One region of the Isoptericola dokdonensis DS-3 genome, then DNA from elsewhere that is predicted to be linked to it. Evidence: predicted binding sites of a transcription regulator. Region 1 holds the regulator's gene; the other holds the start of a gene.

The links. Region 1 encodes HrcA, which represses chaperone genes, less so after heat shock. Its sites were predicted from a motif close to TTNGCACTCGNNNNNNNCGAGTGCNAA; they were not measured.
Region 2: a site for HrcA is predicted at 4,554-4,580, ahead of I598_RS11725 (urea amidolyase associated protein UAAP1). Genes of this name have one in related genera too.

What each region holds. Positions count from the first base shown of each region.
Region 1 covers NZ_CP014209.1:257,589-269,071, reverse strand. The annotation lists gene I598_RS01210 (PhoH family protein) at 1-356, opposite strand, end outside; gene I598_RS01205 (HIT domain-containing protein) at 359-712, opposite strand; gene I598_RS01200 (16S rRNA (uracil(1498)-N(3))-methyltransferase) at 723-1,502, opposite strand; gene dnaJ (molecular chaperone DnaJ) at 1,504-2,628, opposite strand; gene hrcA (heat-inducible transcriptional repressor HrcA) at 2,676-3,716, opposite strand; gene I598_RS01185 (hypothetical protein) at 3,963-4,157, shown strand; gene I598_RS01180 (helix-turn-helix transcriptional regulator) at 4,244-7,126, shown strand; gene I598_RS01175 (DUF3097 domain-containing protein) at 7,137-8,009, shown strand; gene I598_RS17320 (DUF4282 domain-containing protein) at 8,016-8,570, opposite strand; gene I598_RS01165 (DUF4870 domain-containing protein) at 8,690-9,115, shown strand; gene I598_RS01160 (DUF4870 domain-containing protein) at 9,144-9,704, shown strand; gene hemW (radical SAM family heme chaperone HemW) at 9,753-11,033, opposite strand; gene lepA (translation elongation factor 4) at 11,035-11,483, opposite strand, start outside.
Region 2 covers NZ_CP014209.1:2,499,395-2,510,877, reverse strand. The annotation lists gene uca (urea carboxylase) at 1-2,975, opposite strand, end outside; gene I598_RS11730 (urea amidolyase associated protein UAAP2) at 2,968-3,594, opposite strand; gene I598_RS11725 (urea amidolyase associated protein UAAP1) at 3,591-4,445, opposite strand; gene I598_RS11720 (L-talarate/galactarate dehydratase) at 4,654-5,787, shown strand; gene I598_RS11715 (FadR/GntR family transcriptional regulator) at 5,858-6,541, shown strand; gene I598_RS11710 (universal stress protein) at 6,563-6,958, opposite strand; gene I598_RS11705 (tripartite tricarboxylate transporter permease) at 6,955-8,478, opposite strand; gene I598_RS11700 (tripartite tricarboxylate transporter TctB family protein) at 8,500-9,096, opposite strand; gene I598_RS11695 (tripartite tricarboxylate transporter substrate binding protein) at 9,126-10,124, opposite strand; gene I598_RS11690 (LysR family transcriptional regulator) at 10,263-11,144, shown strand; gene kdgD (5-dehydro-4-deoxyglucarate dehydratase) at 11,277-11,483, shown strand, end outside.

The sequences.
Region 1 (11,483 bases):
TGGTGGGTCAGCACCTCGGCGGGGCGCTGGGCGGTCGCGGCGGTGAGCATCGCGACGGAACGGGACACCACCTCGGGCGTCAGCGCCGTGCCGGACTCGACGACCTGGACGAGCTCGTCGAGGAGCTGCGAGACGACGGCCACGTCGCCGGCCGGGCCGCGCACGGCGATCTCGTTGCCGCGGGCGTGGACGTCCACCCCGGGGAACCCGTCCTCGACCGCGCGCAGCACGGCGTCACGGCTGCCCAGCAGCGCCACCATGGGGACGTGCGTCGGGACGACGACGCGATGCTCGGCCTGGTGCTCCGTGGGGCGCAGGCCCAGCGGCCGGTCGGAGGCGGCGGGGTACGACGACATGCTCAGGCAGGGCTCCATCCCAGCTGGGTGCCGGCCAGGACGTGGCCGTGCACGTGGAAGACGCTCTGGCCCGCGCGGGGGCCGGAGTTGAAGATGAACCGGTACTGGCCGTCCGCGAGGTCGTGCGCGACCGTGTCGGCGACCTCGACCACCTCGGCCAGCAGGGCAGGGTCGGCAGCGGCGAGCACGGAGACGTCGCCGTGGTGCTCGCGCGGCACCACGAGGACGTGCACGGGCGCCTGCGGGTCGATGTCCCGGAACGCGACGACGCGGTCGGTGGTCGCCACCACGTCGGCGGGCAGGTCGCCCGCGACGATCCGGCAGAACAGGCAGTCGGAGTTGCCGTTGTCGCTCATGCGCTCCACGCTACCGCCACCGGCCGAGCCGGTCGCACAGGATCGCCGCGGCCACGGGCCCGGCGCTGGAGGTGCGCAGCACGTGCGGCCCGAGCCGGGCGGCCACCGCCCCGGCCGCGACGAGCGCTTCGAGCTCGGTGGCGGAGATCCCGCCCTCGGGCCCCACCACCACGAGCAGCTCGGGTGCGGGGGCGCCGGGCGCCGCGGGGGCGGGCAGCACCACGTCGGCGAGCGGCGTCGTGGCCTCCTCGTGCAGGACGACGACGGCGCCACCCGCGGCGACGACGTCGGCGGTGCGCGCGGCGAGGCGGGTCGTCGTGAGGTGCTCGGCGACGGGCGGCAGCCAGGCGCGTCGGGACTGCTTGACGGCGGCGCGCACGAGCGCGTCCCACCGCGACCGCGCCTTCTCGGCCCGCGGCCCCCGCCAGACGACGACCGATCGGTCCGCCTGCCACGGCACGACGGCGTCGATCCCGACCTCGACGGCGGCCTCGACCGCCTGGTGGTCGCGGTCGCCCTTGGCGAGCGCCTGGACGAGGGTCAGCACGACGTCGGGCGCGGGCTCGACGACGACCTCGGCGACCTGCAGCCGCAGCTCGCCCGGCCCGGTCGCGGCGACGATCCCGCACAGGCGGGTGCCGGCCCCGTCGACGACGTCGACCCGTTCGCCCGGCTCGCGCCGCTGGACGACGCTCGCGTGCCGACCCTCGGGGCCACCGAGGGTGTAGACGTCGCCGACGACGACACCGGAGGTGGTGCCGTCGTCGGCGAGGAACACCGGTGCGCTCACGTCAGCGGCCGCTGAACTTGTCCCGCAGCCGGGAGAACACGCCCGGGTGGGCGGCGGCGAGCCGCGGCTCGGGCCGCTCCTCGCCGCGCAGGCGGGCGAGGTTGCGCAGCACCTCGACCTGCTCGTCGTCGAGGGCCGTCGGGACCTGGACCTCGACGTGCACGTTGAGGTCGCCGCGGCCGTTGCCGTGCAGGTGCCCGACGCCGAGCCCCTTGAGCGTGACGACCTGGCCGGGCTGGGTGCCGGGCCGCAGGTCGATCTCCTGGGCGCCGTCGAGGGTGTCGAGCTCGAGCACGGTGCCGAGCGCGGCGGCCGTCATCGGCACGGGCAGCGTGCAGTGCAGGTCGTCGCCGCGCCGGACGAACACCTCGTGCGGCTTCTCGCGGATCTCGACGTACAGGTCGCCGGCGGGGCCGCCGCCGGGACCGACCTCGCCCTGCGAGGTCAGCTTGATCCGGGTGCCCGTGTCGACGCCCGCGGGGACGTTGACCGTCAGGGTGCGGCGCGAGCGCACGCGCCCGTCGCCGGAGCACTCGGCGCACGGCTCGGGGATGATCGTGCCGAAGCCCTTGCAGACGTCGCAGGGCGCCGTCGTCATGACCTGGCCGAGGAACGACCGCGCGACCCGCTGGACGTTGCCGCGGCCGTGGCAGGCCACGCAGGTCTGCAGGTCGGTGCCGGGCCGGCAGCCCTTGCCGCCGCAGGTGCCGCACACGACGGCGGTGTCGACCTGGAGCTCGCGCTTGGCGCCGAACGTCGCCTCGACCAGGTCGATGTCCAGGCGGACGAGGGCGTCCTGGCCGCGGCGGGCGCGCGGCACCGGCCCGGCCGCCTGGCCGCCGCCGCCGAAGAACGTCTCGAAGATGTCCTGGAAGCCGAAGCCCTGGCCGAAGCCGCCGCCCGCGCCGCCGCCGGGCGCCGTCGGGTCGACGCCCATGTCGTACTGCTCGCGCTTCTCGCGGTGGGACAGGACCTCGTAGGCCCGGGCGACGTCCTTGAACTTCTCCTCGCCCTCGGCACCCGCGACGTCCGGGTGCAGCTCGCGGGCGAGCCGGCGGTAGGCCTTCTTGATCTGCTCGGGCGTGGCGTCGCGCTCGACGCCGAGGATCTCGTAGTAGTCGGTCACAGGTCTCTCTTCGGTGACGTGCGAGGTGTGGTCAGGGGACGCCGGGGTCAGCCCGGCAGGACGCGGGAGAGATAGCGGGCCACGGCCCGCACCGAGGCCATCGTGGCGGGGTAGTCCATCCGGGTCGGGCCGATGGAGCCGAGCGTGGCGATGGTGTCGCCCTCGCTGCCGTACCCGGTGGCGACGACGCTGGCCTCGGCCAGCCCGTCGAGGCGGTTCTCGTGCCCGATGCGGACCTCGACGCCGTCGCCGGTCATCTCGGTGAGCAGGCCCAGCAGCACCACCTGCTCCTCCAGGGCCTCCAGCACGGGCCGCAGCCCGAGCTCGAAGGTCGTCCCGGAGCGGGCGAGGTTCGCGGTGCCGGCGAGCACGACGCGCTCCTCGGTCTCGGTGTCGAGGGTGTCGACGACGAGGTCGGCGACGGCGCGCGCGACCCCGCCGAGCTCCGGCCCGGTGGCCCGCACGAGCGCGTCGAACGCGGCCGGCAGGTCGGCGAGCCGCTTGCCCGCGGCCGCCGCGTTGAACCGCGCCCGCAGCTCGCCCAGCCCGGCCTCGTCGAGACCCGGGCCGACCTCCGCCCCGTCGGGGCCGACGGGCAGCTCGCAGAACCGCTGCTCGACGCGCCCCGTGTCGGTGATGACGACGACGAGGATGCGGCCCACGGCGACCGGCACGAGCTCCAGGTGGCGCAGACCCGAGCGCCGCAGCGACGGGTACTGCACGACCGCGACCTGGCCGGTGAGCTGGGCGATGAGCCGCCCGGCCCGGGACAGCACGTCGTCGAGGTCGACCGCCTCGGACAGGAAGGTCTCGATGGCGCGCTTCTGCGGCACGTTGAGGGGCCGCACCTCGGCGAGCCGGTCGACGAACAACCGGTAGCCGGCGTCCGTGGGGACCCGGCCGGCGGACGTGTGGGGCTGGGCGATGTAGCCCGCCTCCTCCAGCGCCGCCATGTCGTTGCGGATGGTGGCGGGCGAGACGCCGAGCCGGTGCCGCTCGGTGAGCATGCGCGAGCCCACGGGCTCCCGCGTCGTGACGTAGTCCTCGACGATGGCGCGCAGCACCTCGAGCCTGCGTTCCTCGCTCACCGGACGTCCCTCCCGTCGTCGCACCCCGTGCCGTCTTAGCACTCTCCGTTGCTGAGTGCCATCCTACGCGTCCCGAGCACGGCCGCGGAGGACGCCCCGGCGACCTGAGGTACCTCAGGCGCCACCGAGGCCCGGACCCGCGCCGCAGAACCGGTGACCTGCCCGATCCGGTCGCCTACCTCACGGCGCGAACCTGGATCTCGACGGACCGACCGGCCCGCCGCCGCACCGGCCGAGGAGCCTGACATGGACCACTGGGAGCACCTGACCGACCACCGCCTGCGCGAGGCCGAGCTGGTCGCCCGCGCCGAGCAGGTGCGCCGCGCCCGCGAGCGCCTCGCCGCCGACCGCCCGGCCGTGCCGGTGCTCGCGGGCGCGCGGGCCCGGTGGTCCCGTCTGCTCGACGCGCTGCGTCCCGGCGCGACGCACCGCACCGCGTGACCGTCACCGACGCACCGGGCCGCGTGGCGGCCGACGACGCCCGTCCCGGTGGGTCCGGGGCGGGCGCCGCCTGGCACGATGTCCGCATGGCACCGGACCCTGCACCGCTCGTCGGCCGTGACGCCGAGCTCGCCACGCTGCGCCGTGTGGTGGACGACGCCCGCGGCGGCGCCGGCGGCACGGTCGTCGTGTCCGGCGAGGCCGGGATCGGCAAGACGCGGCTCGTCGCGGAGGTCCTCGCGAGCCTCGACGGCGACGTCCTGGTCGCCCGTGGGCAGTGCGCCGACTCCGGTTCCGGTCCCGTCCCCTACGCCGGCCTGGAGGGCGTCGTGCGGGACCTCGTCGACGCCCTCGGCGCCGACGACGTCCTGGCGGCCGCGGGCCCGGCGGCGGACGCCCTCGGCGCGATCGTGCCGGGGCTCGTCGCCCAGCGGCCGGGCGTCGCGAGCGGTCGCGGCCCGGAGGTGCTGGCCGACCTGCTGTCCACGGTGGCCTCCGGGCGGCCGGTCGTCGTCGTGCTGGAGGACCTGCACTGGTCGGACGACGCGACCCGCTCGACCCTGGTCCGGCTGGCGCGCGCGGCCCGCACCTCGGCGCTGGCCGTCGTCGCGACGTTCCGCAGCGACGACGTCGGACGGCGGCACCCGCTGCGCACGACGCTCGCGGAGCTCGACCGGGCCCGGCTCGCCGCCCGGCTGGAGGTCGGCCCGCTGGGCGCGGACGAGGTCGCGGCGCTGGCCCGGGCCGTCGACCCGCGGGGCGGTGCGGACGGGGTCGCCCTGGCCGAGCTCGTCGAGCGCTCCGGCGGGGTCCCGTTCTACGTGGAGGAGCTCGCCTGCTGCCTCGGCGACGACCTGCCGCTGTCCTTGCGCGACGTCCTGCTGGTGCGCTACTCCCAGCTGTCGCCCGAGGCGCAGGCGCTGTGCCGCACCGTCGCCGCGGCAGGTCAGCGCGCGTCGCTGGACCTGCTCGCCGCCGTGCTCGGCGAGGACGCGCTCGCCACCGCGGAGCCCGCCGTGCGGGAGGCCGTGGACGCCGTCGTGCTCGTCGCCGAGGCCGACGGCTACCGGTTCCGGCACGCCCTGCTGCAGGAGGCGGTCGCCGAGGAGCTGCTGCCGTCCGAGCGGCGGCGGCTGCACACCGCGTACGCCGAGGCGCTGGCGGGGCTGCCCGCGACCGTGCCCCGGCTCGCCGAGATCGCCGACCACTGGTGGCACGCCCACCTGCCCGACCGCGCGCTGGCGGCCGCCGTGGCCGCCCAGGCGGCCGCGGGGCACGACGCCGCGTCGTCGACGGCGGTCGCGCTCGGCGAGCGCGCCCTCGAGATGTGGGACCTCGTGCCCGATGCCGAGCGGCTCACCGGGACGACCCACCACGACCTCCTCCTCGCGGTGGCCGAGGCGCAGCACTCCGCGAGCCTGCTGGACCGCGCCCTCGCCCTGACGCGCCAGGCCCTCGCCGAGTGGCCCGCCGACGACCCCGCCGGGCGGGCCAGCACCCTCGGGCAGGTGGCCGTGCACACGCTGCGCACCGGCGACGACGCGGGCCGCGCCCTGCTCGACGAGGCCCTCGCGACCGCACCGCCGGACGACCTCGGCACGCTGGGGCCCCTGCTGCGGCTCAAGGCCCGCACCGCGATGCTCGACGGCGACCACGCCGTCGCGGTCGACGCCGCCGACCGCGGGCTGGACGCCGCCCGGGGTACCGGCGACCGCGCGCTGGAGGCGGTGCTGCTCAACACCCGCGGGGTGGCCCGTGTCGACGCCGGAGACCTCGCCGGCGTCGACGACCTCGCCGCGTCGCGGCGGCTGGCGGGCGACGACTGGGACGCGATCAGCCGCTTCCACACCAACATGTCCGACCAGCACGTCAAGCTCGGCGAGTTCGAACGGGCACGGGCCCTCGCATCCGCGGGGGCGGACCTCGCGCGGGCCCGCGGCGCGGGCTGGGGCAGCCTCGCGATGCTCGAGGGCAACGTGGCCGAGGCCCTCATCGGGCTCGGTCGCTGGGACGAGGCAGCCGCCTGGTACGAACGGTCCGTGCCGCTCGTGGCTCCCAGCCAGTTCGCCGTCTACCTCACCGAGCGGTGGACGTGGCTCACGCTGTGGCGCGGCGACGGCGAGCGGGCCCAGTCGATGGGCCGCCGGTACCGGGCGCAGTGGCTGCGGCACGACCGCATCGAGATGCAGGTCCGGGCGCGGGTGCGCGCGACCCTGGCCGAGCTGGCCCTCGAGCGGGGCGACGTCGACGAGGCCCTGGACCTGGTCTCCCCCGCGCTCGACCCCGGCCGGTTGACCGGCGCCTACGCCCTGACGGTGCTGGTGGTCGCCGCGCGCGCGGTGGCGCAGGCCCGCGCCCAAGGCAGGCCGGTCGACGACGCCCCGTACCGGGCGGCGCTCGCGGCCGTGTCGTGGCCCACCCGCGGCGTCTGGGCGACGGTGTTCGCCGCCGAGCTGGGTGACGCGCCGTGGTCGGCGGTCGCGGCGCTCGACGTGGTGGACGGTGCGCCGGCCCACCTGCGCCCGTACGCCCTGCTGCGGGACGGTGAGGCGCACCTCGACGCCGACGACAGGTCGGCCGCGCGGGGGCTGCTGACCGCCGCCGTCGAGGCGGGCGAGGAGATCGGGGCCGGGCTCGTGACGACCCGGGCGACCGCCCTGCTCGACGACGCCGGGCTCCTCGCCCGGCGGGCCCGGCCGAGCGCCGCACCGGCCGAGGGCCTGGCGAGCCTCACCGAACGGGAGGTCCAGGTGCTCGACCTCGTCGCGCAGGGCCTGACGAACGGCCAGGTGGCCGAGCGCCTCTTCATCTCCCGCAAGACGGCGTCGGTGCACGTCTCGGCGATCCTGCGCAAGCTCGGCGTGACCAGCCGCACCGAGGCCGCCGTCCTCGCCCGCACGACGGGGTCCGCCGGGTCGCCGTCGTCGGAGGGTGTGTCGGTCGCGCACGGGCCGCCGTCCGCTCCGTAGGCTCGCGGCCGTGCACGACCGCTACGGCTCCGACGTCCTGTCCTCCGCGCCCGGCCCTGGCCCGTCCGGGTCGGCGCACCACCGGGCGCGCCCCACCTCGCAGCCGCGTGCTGCGGAGCAGGGCCTCGTCGTCGAGGAGGTGCAGACCGGCTGGGTGGGCGCCGTCGTCCGGGTCGAGAAGTCCGGGGGCGTGCACCTGGTGGTGCTGGAGGACCGGCGCGGCCGTACCCGCTCGTTCCCGCTCGGCCCCGGGTTCTGGGTCGAGGGGAAGCCGGTCGAGCTCACCGCCCCCGTGACGTCCCGAGCGCCCGCCGCACCGACGCGCACCGCCTCCGGGTCGGTGGCCGTGCACGGCGCCCGCGCCCGCGTGGCCCGCGGCTCGCGCATCTGGGTGGAGGGCAAGCACGACGCTGAGCTCGTCGAGAAGGTGTGGGGCGACGACCTGCGCGTCGAGGGGGTCGTCGTGGAGATGCTCGACGGCGTCGACCACCTGGCCGAGGCCCTCGCCGAGTTCGCGCCGACGCCCGACCGCCGCGTCGGCGTGCTCGTCGACCACCTGGTGCCCGGGTCGAAGGAGCGACGGATCGCCGACGACGCCCTGCGCACCGTCGCGTCCGGCACCGTGCTGGTGCTCGGGCACCCCTACGTCGACGTGTGGCAGGCGGTGAAGCCCGCCCGGGTGGGCCTGACGGCGTGGCCGACGATCGAGCGCGGCACCGAGTGGAAGCGCGGCATCCTGCGCGAGCTCGGCTGGCCCGCGGCCTCCACCCAGGACGTCGGCCGGGCCTGGCAGCGGATCCTGGGGACGGTGCGCGACTACCGCGACCTCGACCCGGCCCTGCTGGGCCGGGTCGAGGAGCTCATCGACTTCGTGACGGCCTGAGGCGCGTCAGACCATCCCGTCACGCTGCGCGTAGCGGTTGACCTTCTCCGAGACCGAGACGATCGCCTGGTAGAACTCCAGGGTGATGCGCACGAGCGCCAGGTAGACCAGCGCCAGGATCCAGCCGAACAGCAGGAACAGGATCCCGGACCAGACGCTGTAGTTGAACGCGGCGACCAGCGCGATCAGCCAGCCGAGCGCGATGAGGACCGTCGCGATGATGTAGACGATCTTGACGACCTTCGGCGTCACGTAGGTCATGAACGAGTAGTCGAAGAGCGCGCCGAAGAAGCCCTTGGTGTCGTTGCGCGCCACGTCGGCGGCCGAGCTCGCCGCGGCGGCGTAGATCGGCTGGTCGCCGACCGGCCGCTCGCCCACCGGCTGCTGGTAGGTCTCGTACGACGGCTGCTGCTGGTGCGGCTCGCCGGGCTGCTGGTAGACGCCGCTCGGCTCCCGGTACGGCTGCGCGGGAGGCTCGGAGGGCGCCGGCTGTCGCGGCGGCTGCCCCTGACCGGACGGGTCGGTCGGCTCCGGCGGCGGGGTCGGCGTGTTCTGGCTCATCGTTCCTCCTGGTCGTGGGCCTGCGTCACCACTCTCGGACGGCGCGCCGAGGTCCGCCACCGGAGCCCGGCCTGCGGGCCGACATTCCGGACAACCTCCTGCTCTGTCAGGATGAGGACATGACGCAGAGCTCCCCGGCCCCGGCGCCCGCGCCCCGGCCGCTGTCCCGCTCCGACGAGCGCATGTGGGCGATCTTCGCCCACGTCGGCCCGCTGATCGTCGCCGCCCTCAGCGTCGGGCTGCTCGGCGTGCTCGCACCCCTGGTGATCTGGATCGCGCTGCGCGACCGCAGCGCCTACGTGGCCGACCAGGCGAAGGAGGCGCTGAACTTCCAGATCGGCGTCCTCGTCGCGTCCGCCGTGGGCCTGGTGCTGCGCAACGTCCTCGGCGACATCCCGCTGATCGGCTGGCTCTTCGCCGCCGTCGGCTCGGTGCTGCTGGCCGTCGTGTGGATCGCCGCGCTCGTCCTGGCGATCCTCGCGGCCGTCGCCGTCAACCGGCACGAGCTCTACCGCTACCCGTTCACCCTGCGGCTGGTCCACTGACCGCCGTCCGCCCGACGAAGGAGCAGCCATGTCCCAGCAGACTCCCGGCACCCCGGAGCCCGAGGACCCGCGGCCGGCCGGCGAGCAGCCGGACCCGTACGCCCAGCCGGCCCCCGGCGCCCAGCCGGACCCGTACACCCAGCCGGCCCCCGGCGCCCAGCCGGACCCGTACGCGCAGCCCGGCCCGCAGGGCTACGGCCAGCCGCAGCCGCCGTACGGCCAGCAGCCCGGCGGCCAGCCCCCGTACGGCTACGGCCCCGCGACGGTGAGCCCGTCCGAGGAGCGCACGTGGGCGATCTTCGCGCACCTCGGCGGGGTGTTCCTCAGCTTCCTGGTGCCGCTGATCATCTGGCTCGTGTACCGCGAGCGCAGCCGCTACCTCGACGACCAGGGCAAGGAGGCGCTGAACTTCCAGATCACCCTGGCGATCGGCTACGTCGTCAGCTTCGTCCTGATGTTCGTCGTGATCGGGTTCTTCACGTTCTTCGCCGTCTGGGTGTGCTCGATCGTGTTCGCCATCCTGGCGGCCGTCGCGTGCTCGCGGCAGGAGTGGTACCGCTACCCGCTGACGATCCGCTTCATCCGCTGACCGCACCCACGGCCCGGGCCCGGTGCCCCCACCACGGGGGCGCCGGGCTCAGGCCGTCAGGTCGCGGACGACGGCGTCGGCGAGCAGGCGTCCGCGGCGCGTGAGCACGGCCCGGCCGTGGATCGCCGCGGCGCCGTCGAGCAGGCCGCGCGCGACCTGACCGGCCACCGCACGCCGGCCGGCGGCGTCCAGGACGTCCAGGTCGAGGCCCTCGGCGAGGCGCACCCCGAGCATCACGCGCTCGAGGTGCGCCTCGCTCGTCGTCAGCAGCTCGCGCCCCGCACCCGGTGACCGGTCGTCCTCCAGCAGCGCGGCGTAGCGCCGCGGGTGCTTGACGTTCCACCAGCGCACCCCGGCCACGGCGGCCTCGCCGTCCTGCGACCCGCCGTCGGCGGCGCCGACGTAGGAGTGGGCGCCCGGCCCGATGCCCCACCAGTCGTCGCCGCGCCAGTAGGCGAGGTTGTGGCGGCACGCGTGCTCGGGCCCGCGCGCCCAGTTCGAGACCTCGTACCAGCCGAGCCCGGCGGCGGTGAGCAGGTCGTCGGCGAGCTCGTACTTGGCGGCCTGGTCGTCCTCGTCGGGCAGGGCGACCTGCCCGCGGCGCACCTGGGCGAACATCTTCGTGCCCGGCTCGACGACGAGCGCGTACGCCGAGACATGGTCCACGCCCGTGGCGAGCGCCGTCTCGACCGAGGCGCGCCAGTCGTCCAGCGACTCCCCCGGCGTGCCGTAGATGAGGTCGAGGGAGACGTCGAGGCCGGCCTCGCGCGCCCAGCGCACGACGTCGGGGATGCGCGCCGGGTCGTGGGTGCGCTCCAGGGTGGCCAGCACGTGCGGCACCGCCGACTGCATGCCGAACGACACCCGCGTGAACCCGGCCTCGGCGAGCACGGCCAGCGACTCCGGCGTCACCGAGTCGGGGTTGGCCTCCGTGGTGACCTCGGCGCCGGGGGCGAGCCCCCACGCGTCGCGCACCCCGACCAGGATCCGTGCGAGGTCGGCGGCGGGCAGCATCGTCGGGGTGCCGCCGCCGAAGAACACCGTCGACACGGGGCGGTCGCCCAGCCCGGCGTCCGCGAGGACCCGCTGCGCGAGACCGACCTCGCGCAGCGCCGTGGAGGCGTACTCCACCTGCGACGCCCCGCCGCCGAGCTCGGACGCGGTGTACGTGTTGAAGTCGCAGTAGCCGCAGCGCACCGTGCAGAACGGGACGTGCACGTACACGCCGAACCCGCTGCTGCGCGCGCGGTTCAACGGCCGGGGGCCGGCGACGGACGGGGGCAGCGAGCCGTCGGCGGGGACGGCCTCGCCCTCGGGCAGTGCGGGCACGCTACTTCTTCTTGTCCTTGTCCTTGCCGGCGCCACCGGACTCGTCGGAGGACAGCGCGCTGATGAACGCCTCCTTCGGCACCTCGACCGACCCGATGTTCTTCATGCGCTTCTTGCCCTCCTTCTGCTTCTCGAGCAGCTTGCGCTTGCGGGAGATGTCGCCGCCGTAGCACTTGGCCAGGACGTCCTTGCGCATCGCGCGCACCGTCTCGCGGGCGATCACGCGGGCGCCGACGGCGGCCTGGATCGGCACCTCGAACTGCTGGCGCGGGATGAGCTCCTTGAGCTTGGCCGTCATCCGCACGCCGTAGTCGTACGCGGCGTCCTTGTGCACGATGGCGCTGAACGCGTCCACCTGGTCGCCCTGCAGCAGGATGTCGACCTTGACGAGGTTGGCCGACTGGTCACCCTGGGGCTCGTAGTCGAGCGAGGCGTACCCGCGCGTGCGGG
Region 2 (11,483 bases), 1.6 Mb from region 1:
ATGCCGTAGATGCACAGGTACGCGCCGCCGATGCCGACGGAGTTCTCCGCCGTCCACGTCCGGGCCGGGTTGTACTTGGTGGTGACCAGGCGGTGGCGCGGGTCCAGCGGGGTCGCGACGGGCGCCCCGAGGTACACGTCGCCGAGCCCGAGCACCAGGTACTCGGCGTCGAACACCGTGCCGTACACGTCGTCCACCGAGTCCAGGCCGTTGACACGGCGGATGAACTCGATGTTCCACGGGCACCACGGGGCGTCGTCGCGCACACCCGCCATGTACCGCTCGATGGCGAGGCGGGTGGCCGGGTCGTCCCAGCTCAGCGGCAGCCGCACGCGCCGGCTCGGCACCACGAGGTCGGTGGCGCCGGGGAGCGTGGCCTCCAGCTCGACGAGGATCCCCAGCAGGCGCGAGACCGGCAGCACGTCGGGGTCGACGTGCACCTGGAGCGACCGGATGCCGGGCGTGAGGTCGAGGATCCCGGCGGGTGCGGCCTCCACGAGCGCGGTGTGCAGGGCGTGCACGCGGGCGCGCAGCGCCAGGTCGAGGACGATCTCGCCGTACTCGACGAGGATGTTGTCGTCACCGGACCGCCGGTACGTGACCGCCGGGTCGCCGTCGCGGCGCAGCAGCACGCCGTCGTCGCCGTCCCCGCCGGGCAGCAGCACGGGCAGGTCGAGAGAGCGGGGCGACGGCGCGACGGCGGTGCGCACCGGCACGAACGACACGGTGTCGCCGGGGCGGAGCTGGCCGAGCTTCCAGCGCTCGGCACTGACCACCGTCACCGGGCAGACGAACCCGCCGAGGCTGGGGCCGTCGGGACCGAGGAGGATCGGGGTGTCGCCCGTGAAGTCCAACGACCCCACCGAGTAGGCGTTGTCGTGAATGTTCGACGGGTGCAGGCCCGCCTCGCCGCCGTCGCGCCGCGCCCAGGTGGGCTTCGGCCCGACCAGCCGCACCCCGGTGCGTGCCGAGTTGAAGTGCACGCCGTAGCGGGTGCCGTAGAGGGTGTCGAGATCGGCGCGCGTGAAGAACTCCGGTGCGCCGTGCGGCCCCTCGGTCACCGCGAGGTCCCAGTGGGTGCCGAACCGTGGGCGTCGCGCCGGGTCGATCGGCCCTGTCGGAGCGACCTCGGCCCCGGTGGTGCGCAGCACGTCGCCGGGGCGCAGCGCCCGCCCGCCGTGCCCGCCGAACTGCCCGAGCGTGAACGTCGCCGCGCTGCCCAGGTAGTCCGGCACGTCGAGGCCGCCGGCGAACGCCACGTAGGTGCGCAGGCCCGCCGTCGCGTCGCCGACGTCGAGCACGCCGCCGGCCGGCACCGCGACCGGCTCCCACTGCGCCACCGGCCTTCCGTCGACGGTCACCAGGGCGGGGGCACCGGTCACGCAGACCGTCGTGGCGTGCGTGAACCGCAGCGCCGGGCCGGTGGCCGTGCACTCCAGGCCGGGGGCGTTCTCGTCGTTGCCGAGCGCCAGGTTGGCCAGCCGCAGGGAGCGGTCGTCCATCGCGCCGCTCGGTGGGACGCCGACCTGCCACAGGCCGAGGCGGCCGGTGGCGTCCTGGACGGTCGTCATGAGCCCGGGCCGGTCCACCGTGACGCGGGGCTCGGGGTCGCCGACGGCGTCGAGCGTTCGCGTGCTGTGCTCCACGGCCCGGACCTCGGGCAGCTCGGTGGAGGCGCGCAGCAGCCCGAGGTTCACCTCGATGCCGTCCACGCGCGTCCGGCCCAGCGCTGCGTGCAGGCCGTCGAGGGCGGCGTCGCGGTCGGCGGCGCTCACGATCACCTTGGCGAGCAGCGGGTCGTAGGCGGTGGACACGTCCGTGCCGGTCTCGGCCCAGGCGTCGACGCGCACGCCCGGCCCGGTCGGCAGGTCGACGCGGGTCAGCAGGCCGGCCGACGGCCGGAAGTCCAGCGCCGGGTCCTCCGCGTACACGCGGGCCTCGACGGCGTGCCCGCGCACCGGCACGGCACCGAGCCCCGTCGCGGGGTCGACGTACGGGTCCAGCAGGTCCGTCCGGCCACCCGCGAGCTCCAGCATCCACGCGACGAGGTCGACGCCGGTCACGGCCTCGGTGACGGGGTGCTCGACCTGGAGCCGCGCGTTGACCTCGAGGAACGACGCCTCCTGGCGCTCGGCGTCGTACACGAACTCCACGGTGCCCGCGGACCGGTAGCCGACCGAGGCGGCCAGGCGGCGCGCGGAGTCCTGGAGGAGCGCGCGGACGTCGTCGGGCAGCGCCGGCGCCGGTGCCTCCTCGAGCACCTTCTGGTGGCGGCGCTGCAGCGAGCAGTCGCGGTCACCGAGCGACACGACGGACCCGGCGCCGTCGCCGAACACCTGCACCTCGACGTGCCGGGCGTGCTCGACGTACCGCTCGGCGAACATCCCCGTGGAGCCGAAGCTGTGGGCGGCCATGCGCCGCACCCGCTCGTACGCGTCCCGCAGCTCGTCGGCGTCGCGGCACACGACCATGCCGATGCCGCCGCCACCGCCGGTCGCCTTGAGCATGACGGGGTAGCCGAGCGCCTCGACGGCGGCGACCGCCTCGTCGGCGTCGGCCAGCAGACCGGTCCCGGCGAACACGGGCACGCCCGCGGCCTGCGCGGCGGCGCGCGCCGTGTGCTTGGTGCCGAAGACGCGCAGCTGCTCCGGCGTCGGGCCGACGAACGCGATCCCGGCGGCCTCGACGCGCTCGGCGAACGCGGCGTCCTCGGACAGGAAGCCGTAGCCGGGGTGGATCGCGTCGGCGCCGGTCTCCGCGGCGGCGCGCAGCAGCGCGTCCACCGACAGATAGCTCTCCGCCGGGGGCGTGGGGCCGAGCAGGACGGCGGTGTCGGCGAGGTGCACGTGGGCGGCGCCGCGGTCGGCCTCGGAGAACACGGCGACGGTGCGCAGGCCGAGGTCGCGGGCGGACCGGACGACGCGGCACGCGATCTCGCCGCGGTTGGCCACCAGGACGGTGCGGGGCTCAGGCATCGATCGTCACCACCATCTCGGCGCGGGTCGGGTCGAACCCGTTGCACGGGTTGTTCACCTGGGGGCAGTTCGAGACGACGACGAGGGTGTCCTTCTCGGCGCGCAGGCTCACCGAGAGCCCGGGGGAGGAGATGCCGTCGACGATGCCGAGGGCGCCGTCGGGGTCCACCGGCACGTTCATGAACCAGTTGACGTTCGGCACGTGGTCGCGCTTGCCGAGGCCGTGACGGCTCAGCTCCCGCAGGAAGTTCTCCGCGCAGGCGTGCTGGCCCCACGTGTGGTGGCCGTAGCGCAGCATGTTCGACTCCTTCGAGCACGCCCCGCCGAGCGTGTCGTGGCGGCCGACGTCGTCCGCGACCACGGTGAGCAGCGGCGCGTACTCGTTGTCGCGCAGCACGCTGCCGGTCGTCAGGAAGATCGAGTCCTGGCCCTGGAGGGTCGCCTGCGCCGAGTAGGCACGGGAGGTGTCGTGGGCGTCGTAGGCGAGGAAGTCCACCGCCTGGTTGCCGTCGAGGTCGACGACGGTCAGCACCTCGCCCGCGCGCAGCACCCGCGACCACGGGGCGCGGGGCGCGACGATCGCGCGGTAGATCTCGGTCCGTCCGTCCAGGATGCTCATGCCAGACCCCGTCCCTTCAGGTGGTCGTGGGTGTTCTCGAACGCGCGGCGGCCCTCGGGGGTCGCCGTCCACAGGTCGTCCTCGGGCGCGGTGGGGCGGTCGCGCCAGGCGACGATCTCCAGCGGCGTCGAGGTGTACGTCTCGCGCGGGTCGAGGGGGTGCGCCGCGTTGGCGATCAGCAGCACGACCGGCATCTCGGTGCGCAGCGTGACCGACGCGCCGGGTCCGGCGGAGCCCTCGAAGCGGGGGCGGCCCGCGTCGTCGACGCGCACGCCCTGGAAGAACGACACCGACGGCGGGACGTCGCGCCGCCCGAGCCCGTGCTTCGCGGCACCCAGCACGAACAGCTCGCGACCGGCGGGCGAGGGGCCCTCGGGGGAGCCGTCGCCGTACCGCTGCTCGTTGCGGGCCTGGGTCGAGGTCCCGTACAGGGTGTCGTGGTGGCCGGAGGTGTCCTCGACGACGGACGCGAGCACGCGGGCCTGGTCGCTGAGCAGGAGCCGGCCGGCGCCCGAGTACACCTGCCACTGCACCTTGACGGTGTCGGCGACGTTGAGCCGCTCCCACGGGGCGTCGGCGTGGAAGAGCAGGACGTGCGCGCAGGCGTCGCCGGCGACGTCGGTGAGCCGCACGGTGGTGCCGCGGGCCAGCACGCGGTGCGCGTAGCCGCCGCCCGCGACGCGCTCGGCCCAGACGAGGCGGCCGGGGTCGACGTGGGCGGGCGGCCGGGGCCAGGTGGTGGCGGGGACGGCGGGGGCGTCCGCGACGACGGTCCCCTCCTGCGCCCTGGCGTGCGCCCGGGCGCCGGCGGTGGTGCCGGTGCCGACCGGGGCTTCGGCCTGCTGCGTCATGGTCTCGCCTCCTACTTTCTTTCGAGTGATTGAAAGTCAAGAGGTCGACGATGTTCCCGGCGTGCCGGCCGTGTTAACGGTGCGTAACGACTTGTCAGGGCGAGGGGGCGGTCACTCTGGTCAGACAAGTGAGAAACTTGTATGCTCACCACGAGCGGGGGCCGTCCCGCGAGGGCCGCCCAGGCCCGGCAGACCGCGAAGGAGCACGATGCCGTACCGACCCGATGCCGTCCGGAGCGTGGAGCTCTCCACCCTCACCCTCCCGCTGGCCACGGCGATCTCCGACGCGAAGGTCTTCACCGGCCGCCAGAAGCCGATGACCGAGGTGGTGTTCCTCGTCGCCGAGATCACCACCGAGCAGGGTCACACCGGCCTCGGCTTCTCGTACTCCAAGCGGGCGGGCGGGCCCGCCCAGTACGCGCACGCCCAGGAGGTCGCCTCCGCCGCGATCGGCGAGGACCCGAACGACATCGCGAAGCTCTACACCAGGCTGCTCTGGGCGGGAGCCTCCGTCGGCCGGTCCGGCGTCGCCACCCAGGCGCTCGCGGCGATCGACATCGCGCTGTACGACCTCAAGGCCAAGCGGGCGGACCTGCCGCTGGCCAAGCTGCTCGGTGCCCACCGCGACTCCGTGCGCACCTACAACACGTCCGGCGGGTTCCTCAACGCGAGCATCGGCGAGGTCAAGGACCGCGCCACCCGCTCGATCGAGGAGGGCATCGGTGGCATCAAGATCAAGGTCGGCCTGCCCGACAACCGCACCGATCTCGCGCGCGTCGAGGCCGTACGAGAGCACATCGGGCCCGACGTCCCCCTCATGGTCGACGCGAACCAGCAGTGGGACCGCACCACCGCCCTGCGCATGGGCCGCCGCCTGGAGCCGTACGACCTGGTGTGGATCGAGGAGCCGCTCGACGCCTACGACGCCGAGGGTCACGCCGCGCTCGCCGCGGCCCTGGACACGCCGATCGCGACGGGCGAGATGCTCGCGTCCGTGGCCGAGCACGAGCGCCTCATCGCGACCCGGGCGTGCGACATCATCCAGCCCGACGCCCCCCGCGTCGGCGGGATCACCCAGTTCCTGCGGCTCCTGACCCTCGCCGACCAGGCGGGCCTCGACCTGGCACCGCACTTCGCCATGGAGATTCACCTGCACCTCGCGGCCACCTACCCCCGCGAGCCGTGGGTCGAGCACTTCGACTGGCTCGACCCGCTCTTCGAGGAGCGCCTGGAGACGAAGGACGGCCGGATGCTCGTCCCGGACCGCCCTGGGCTCGGCGTCACCCTCACCGACCAGGCGCGGGCCTGGACCACGGACAGCGTGCTCGTCGGCACGCGATGAACCCGGTCGGCGGCGGGCGAGCCCTCCGGGGCCCCGCCGCCGGCCGCGGACGGGATGGAAGCATGGGGCCATGCCACCGACCCTGAGCAGCGCCCTGGTCGCCACGCTCCGCGCGCAGATCGTCGACGGGGTGATCGCTCCGGGCGAGAAGCTGCCCAGCGAGCCGCGCCTCGCCGCCGAGCACGGCGTGAGCCGCACGGTCGTGCGCGAGGCCGTCGCCCGCCTCAACAACGAGGGTCTCGTCCACACCCGGCGGGGCAGCGGCTCGTACGCGCTGACGCCGCCGGCCGACGACGCCGGTGCCGCCCCTCTCGCCCGCACCGTCGAGGACCGCCTCGCGCTCCTCGACTACCGCCTGGGCCTCGAGACGCAGACGGCAGCACTCGCGGCGGAGCGTCGCACCCCGGCGCAGCTCGCCGCGCTGACGGCCCGCCTCGACGACCTGCGCACGGCGTACGACCACCCCTCCACCGCCATGCAGCACGACTTCGGGTTCCACCGGCTCGTCGCGGAGGCCTCGCACAACCGGTACCTGCTGGACGCCGTCGACCGGCTCGGTCCGCAGATGATCGCCATGCCGCGCGGCCGGCTCGATCCTCCCGAGGGCGACCGCTTCGTCACGGTCGTGCAGGAGCACCGCGCGGTGCTGGACGCCCTGACGGGCCAGGACCCGCTCGCCGCCGCGGCGGCGATGCGGGTCCACCTGGCCGCCTCGCGGCGGCGTCTCCTCGCGGAGACCGGGCAGGCGCGCTGACGCGCCCGCCCGGCGGAACGGTCAGGCGCGTGGCTTGACCGCCAGCACGGGGTGCTCGGCCTGGAGCAGGATCCGCTGCGCGACAGACCCCATGATGAACTTGCCGACCGGGCTGCGCCGACGCAGCCCGATGACGATCAGGCTGGCGTCGTGCGCGGCGGCCAGCTCGAGGATCTCCTCGCTGAAGTCGTCGCGGTGCGTGCCGCGCACGACCCGCGCGACGACGCCCGCGGCCGCGGCGTCGGCCAGGACGCGGGAGAGGTCGTCGTCGCTGGCGACGGTCGACTCGACGAGCGAGCCCTCCCGCGCCGAGTTGAGGACCAGGAGCTCCTCGCCGCGCAGGCGGGCCTCGGCGATGGCCGCCGTGGTCGCCGCCTCGCCCACGGCTGTCGGGACGTACCCCACGACGATGCTCATACGGATGCTCCTTCGCGGTCGATGGTGTCCTGCGCGGCGCTGCGGCGCCGGCGGGTGGAACGGATGATCGGCCAGACGGCGACGACGACGAACAGCGCCAGCAGGACGGCCGAGATCGGGCGGGTCAGGAACCCGGTGGGGTCGCCGCCGAACAGCAGCAGCGAGCGGCGCACGCTCTCCTCGAGCAGGGAGCCCAGGACGAAGGCCAGGACGAGGGGTCCGGGCTCGAAGCCGAACTTCTTCATGAGGTAGCCGACGGCGCCGAACAGGACGACCAGCAGGACGTCGAACACGGAGTTGTTGATCGTGTACGCGCCGAGCAGCGTGATGAGGGCCGTGACGGGCGCGAGGATCGCGGGCCGCACCCGCAGGATCCGCACGAAGATCCCCACCAGCGGGATCGACATGATCAGGAGCAGCACGTTCCCGATGTACATCGAGTTGACGACGCCCCAGAAGAGCTCCGGGTCCTGGTCGACGAGCTGCGGGCCGGGGGTGACGCCCTGGATGAGCAGCGCGCCGAACATGAGGGCCATGGTGGCGTTGGCGGGGATGCCGAGCGTCAGCAGCGGGATGAACGAGCTGGTCGCGGCGGCGTTGTTCGCGGTCTCCGGCCCGGCGACGCCCTCGATCGCGCCCTTGCCGAACCGGGACGGGTCCTTGGCGCGGCGCTTCTCCGTCGCGTAGGCGGCCATCGACGCGATCGTGGCGCCACCTCCGGGCAGGACGCCGAGGAAGAACCCGAGGACGGAGCCGCGGCCCACGGCGCCGGACGACTGGCGCAGGTCCTGACGTGACGGCCACACGTTCGTCACCTTGCGGGGCGCGTGCACGGCGCGGTGGCGCTCCTCCAGGTTGTAGAGGATCTCGCCGAGCCCGAACAGGCCCATCGCGACGGGGACGAAGTCGATGCCGTCGGCCAGGTCGAGGTTGCCGAACGTGAACCGCTCGACGCCGGTGAAGGCGTCGCGCCCGACGGTGGCCAGGAGCAGCCCGACGACGGCGGCGATGAGCGCCTTGACACGGGCGCCGGAGGCGATGGTCGCCACCAGCAGGATGCCGAGCAGGGCGAGCGCCGCGTACTCGGGCGGGCCGAAGTCGAGGGCGAAGCCGGCGACGAGCGGCGCGAGGAAGGTCAGGCCGACGATGGCGATGGTGCCGCCGACGAACGAGCCGATCGCGGCGATGCCGAGCGCGGTCCCGGCCTTGCCCTGACGTGCCAGGGCGTGGCCGTCGAGCACGGTGACGACCGAGCTGGCCTCACCGGGCAGCCGGAGCAGCACGGACGTGATGGTGCCGCCGTACTGGGCGCCGTAGAAGATCCCGGCGAGCATGATGATGGCGGTGACCGGCTCGATGCCGTAGGTGAGGGGCAGCAGGATGGCGATCGTGGCCGCCGGTCCGAGGCCGGGCAGCACGCCGACCAGCATCCCGATGACGACCCCGAGGAGGCAGTACAGGAGGTTGGTCGGCTCGAGCACGACCTCGAACCCGGCGACGACGTTCTGCAGGTTGTCCACGTGGCGTCTCCTTCGCGCGGGTCAGAACAGGTGGGGGACGTTGGTGCCGAGCGCCCCGACGAAGATCGCGTAGAGCGCCCCGGTCGTGACGACGGACGTGAGGACGGCGGACCGCCAGGTCTCCCCGCCGAGGAACTTCGTCCACACGAGGCAGAGCAGCAGGGACGGGATCTCGAACCCGACGACGGGCAGCAGGGCCACCATGCCGAGCAGCGTGACCAGCCCGACGACCGGGTACCAGGAGTGCCGTGTGAACTTCTCCCCGTCGCCGCCCGCACGGCCGACGACGAGCTGCGCGAGGGACAGCACGACGAGCGCGACGCTGACCGCGAGCGGCCACATGCCTGATCCCGGCTGGGCGGGGGTGCCGATCCCCAGCGCGACGGAGACGACGACGCCCAGCACCCCGAGCCCGAGGGTGACCAGGGCGGCGGCGAGGTTCGCGACGCCACCGGCGGGCGGCGGGAGCTGCTCGTCGGCCTCGGACTCGCTCTCGGCGGTGGCCCCGGTGACCACCTCGCGCAGCGTCGGTGCGTCCGCGGGCGACGCAGCGTCGTCGGCCGGGGGCGTCGGCGCGGGCTCGCGCGGCGTCGGGGTCTCGGGGTGCTGGGTCGTCATCATGCTGCTCCTCGGGCGTCGTCGGCTGGTCACTCCGTGAGGGAGATGCCGTACTCCTCGGTCAGCTCCTCGTACCTGTCGGCCAGCTCGGTCCATTCGGTGACCACCTCGTCGCCGGAGATCTCGTGGGGGGTCAGCAGCTGGTTCTCGTTGAACTGCTGGTAGGTGTCGGTGGCGATCGCCGCGTCCACGGACTCCACGAGCCGGGCCTTGACGTCGTCGGGCAGACCCTTCGGTGCGGCGAGGGCGCGGTACTGCGCGACGGGGACGTCGTAGCCCTCCTCCGCGGCGGTCGGGACGTCGGGCAGGAACTGGTTGCGCTCCTGGGAGAACGCGAGGAGCGGCACGACGTTGCCGGCGTCGATCTGCGGCTTGGCCTCGCCGAGCTGGATGGTCGCGACCTGGACCTGGTCGCCGACGACGGCGGTGAGGGCGGGCGAGCCGGAGTCGAACGGGATGTCCTGGCCCTCGATCTCCGCCTGCGCGAACAGCAGCGCCTGGGCGAGCTGGGAGCCGGTGCCGACGCCGGTGGTGCCGTAGGTGAGGTCGCCGGAGGCCGCCTCGAGGTCGTCGAGGGTCTGGAACCCGGACTCCTTGCTGGCGACCAGCACGTAGTCGTCCTGCGACAGGCCCTTGATGACGTCGAGCTCGTCGAGGCTGACGGCCTCGTCCTCGGAGACGGCCAGAGGCGTGATGGTGATGAGGGAGGCGTTGAGCAGGACGAGGTCCTGCCCGTTCGCGGGCTTGGCCGCGACCTCCTGGGTGGCGACGGCGCCGTTGGCCCCGGCGCGGTTGACGACGGGGACCGCGACACCGAGGTCGTCCGCCATGCCGTCGGCGACGGCGCGTGCGATGAGGTCGGTGGAGCCGCCGGCGTCCTGACCGACGGTGAGGGTGACGGGGCCGGACGGATAGGCGGCCGACGACCCGGCGTCGGAGCCGCCCCCGACGTTGCCGCCGCAGGCGGCGAGGGCGAGGACGGTGGCGGCGGCGGCGGCCCCGGTGAGGGTCCGGCGTGCGGGTGTCATCAGGGTTCTCCTCGTTGAGACGTCCGGTGCGGTGCGGGCACCGCAGTGCTGGGGCTTCTCGACAGTAGGGCGGTCGTACGATGCCTGTCTAAGCCAGAAACGGCATGACTTGATCCAAGGAAGGCATCAAGGAGGCGCATGTACACCCTCGACCAGGTCCGCTGCTTCGTGGCGGTCGCGGAGGAGCTGCACTTCGGGCGCGCGGCGGAACGCCTGAGCATGACGCAGCCGCCGCTGAGCCGGCAGGTGCAGAAGCTGGAGCGTGCCGTCGGCGTCGCGCTCCTCGACCGCGACAACCGGCACGTCGAGCTCACCAGCGCCGGCACGGTGTTCCTCGCCGAGGCGCGTCGGCTGCTCACCGCCGCGGACGCCGCACCGGCCCTCGCCCGCCGGATCGCGGCCGGCCGTGCGGGCGTCCTGCGGCTCGGCTTCACCGCCGCCACCGGGTTCAGCCTGCTCGGCACGCTGATGCAGACCATCTCCGAGGTCATGCCCGCCGTCGACCTCGACCTCCAGGAGCTCGTCACGATCGAGCAGATCGAGGCGATCCGGCGCGGCGAGCTCGACCTCGCGCTCGGGCGGCCACCCTTCGACGACGAGCTGTTCGACTCCCGGCTGCTGCTGTCCGAGGACCTCGTGCTCGTCGTGCCGGAGTCGCACCCGCTCGCCACGTCGTACGCGGTGCGCGCCGCGGACCTGCGCGACCTGCCGATCATCGGCCACCACCCGACGAAGGCGCGCTACTTCTACGACATGGTCGTGCGGTACGTGGACCTGTCGCACGCGGACGTCGTGCACGTCGTGAGCCAGATCCTCACGATGTGCTCGCTGGTCGGGGCGGGCCGTGGGGTGGCGTTCGTGCCCGAGTCGGCGCGGCTGCTCGGCCTTCCCGGGGTGCGGTTCCTCGAGCTGGCGGACGTGCCGCACGGCGTGGTGGAGCTGCACGCCATCTGGGACCGGACGTCGAAGAACCCTGCGCTGCACCAGCTGCTGCACCACCTGCGCTCCGACCAGGACTAGAGCGCACCCGGCAGCGATGCTCGCCCGGCATGAATCGATGCCGACTCGGGCTTGGACAGGCATCGTGATGGCTTCGTAGGTTGACCGACAGAACCATTCGCCGACGTCGACGTCTGTCACAGGAGGGGCCACGTGGCCACGTACTCACCCGCGGACCTTGCCCGAACGCTCAAGGACGGCCTGCTGTCGTTCCCCGTCACCCCGTTCACCGCCGACGGCGACGTGGACGAGGCGCGGTACCGCGAGCACATCGACTGGCAGACCAGCTTCGACGTCGGCGGGCTGTTCGCCGCGGGCGGGACGGGCGAGGGCTTCAGCCTCACGCCGACTGAGGCCGCC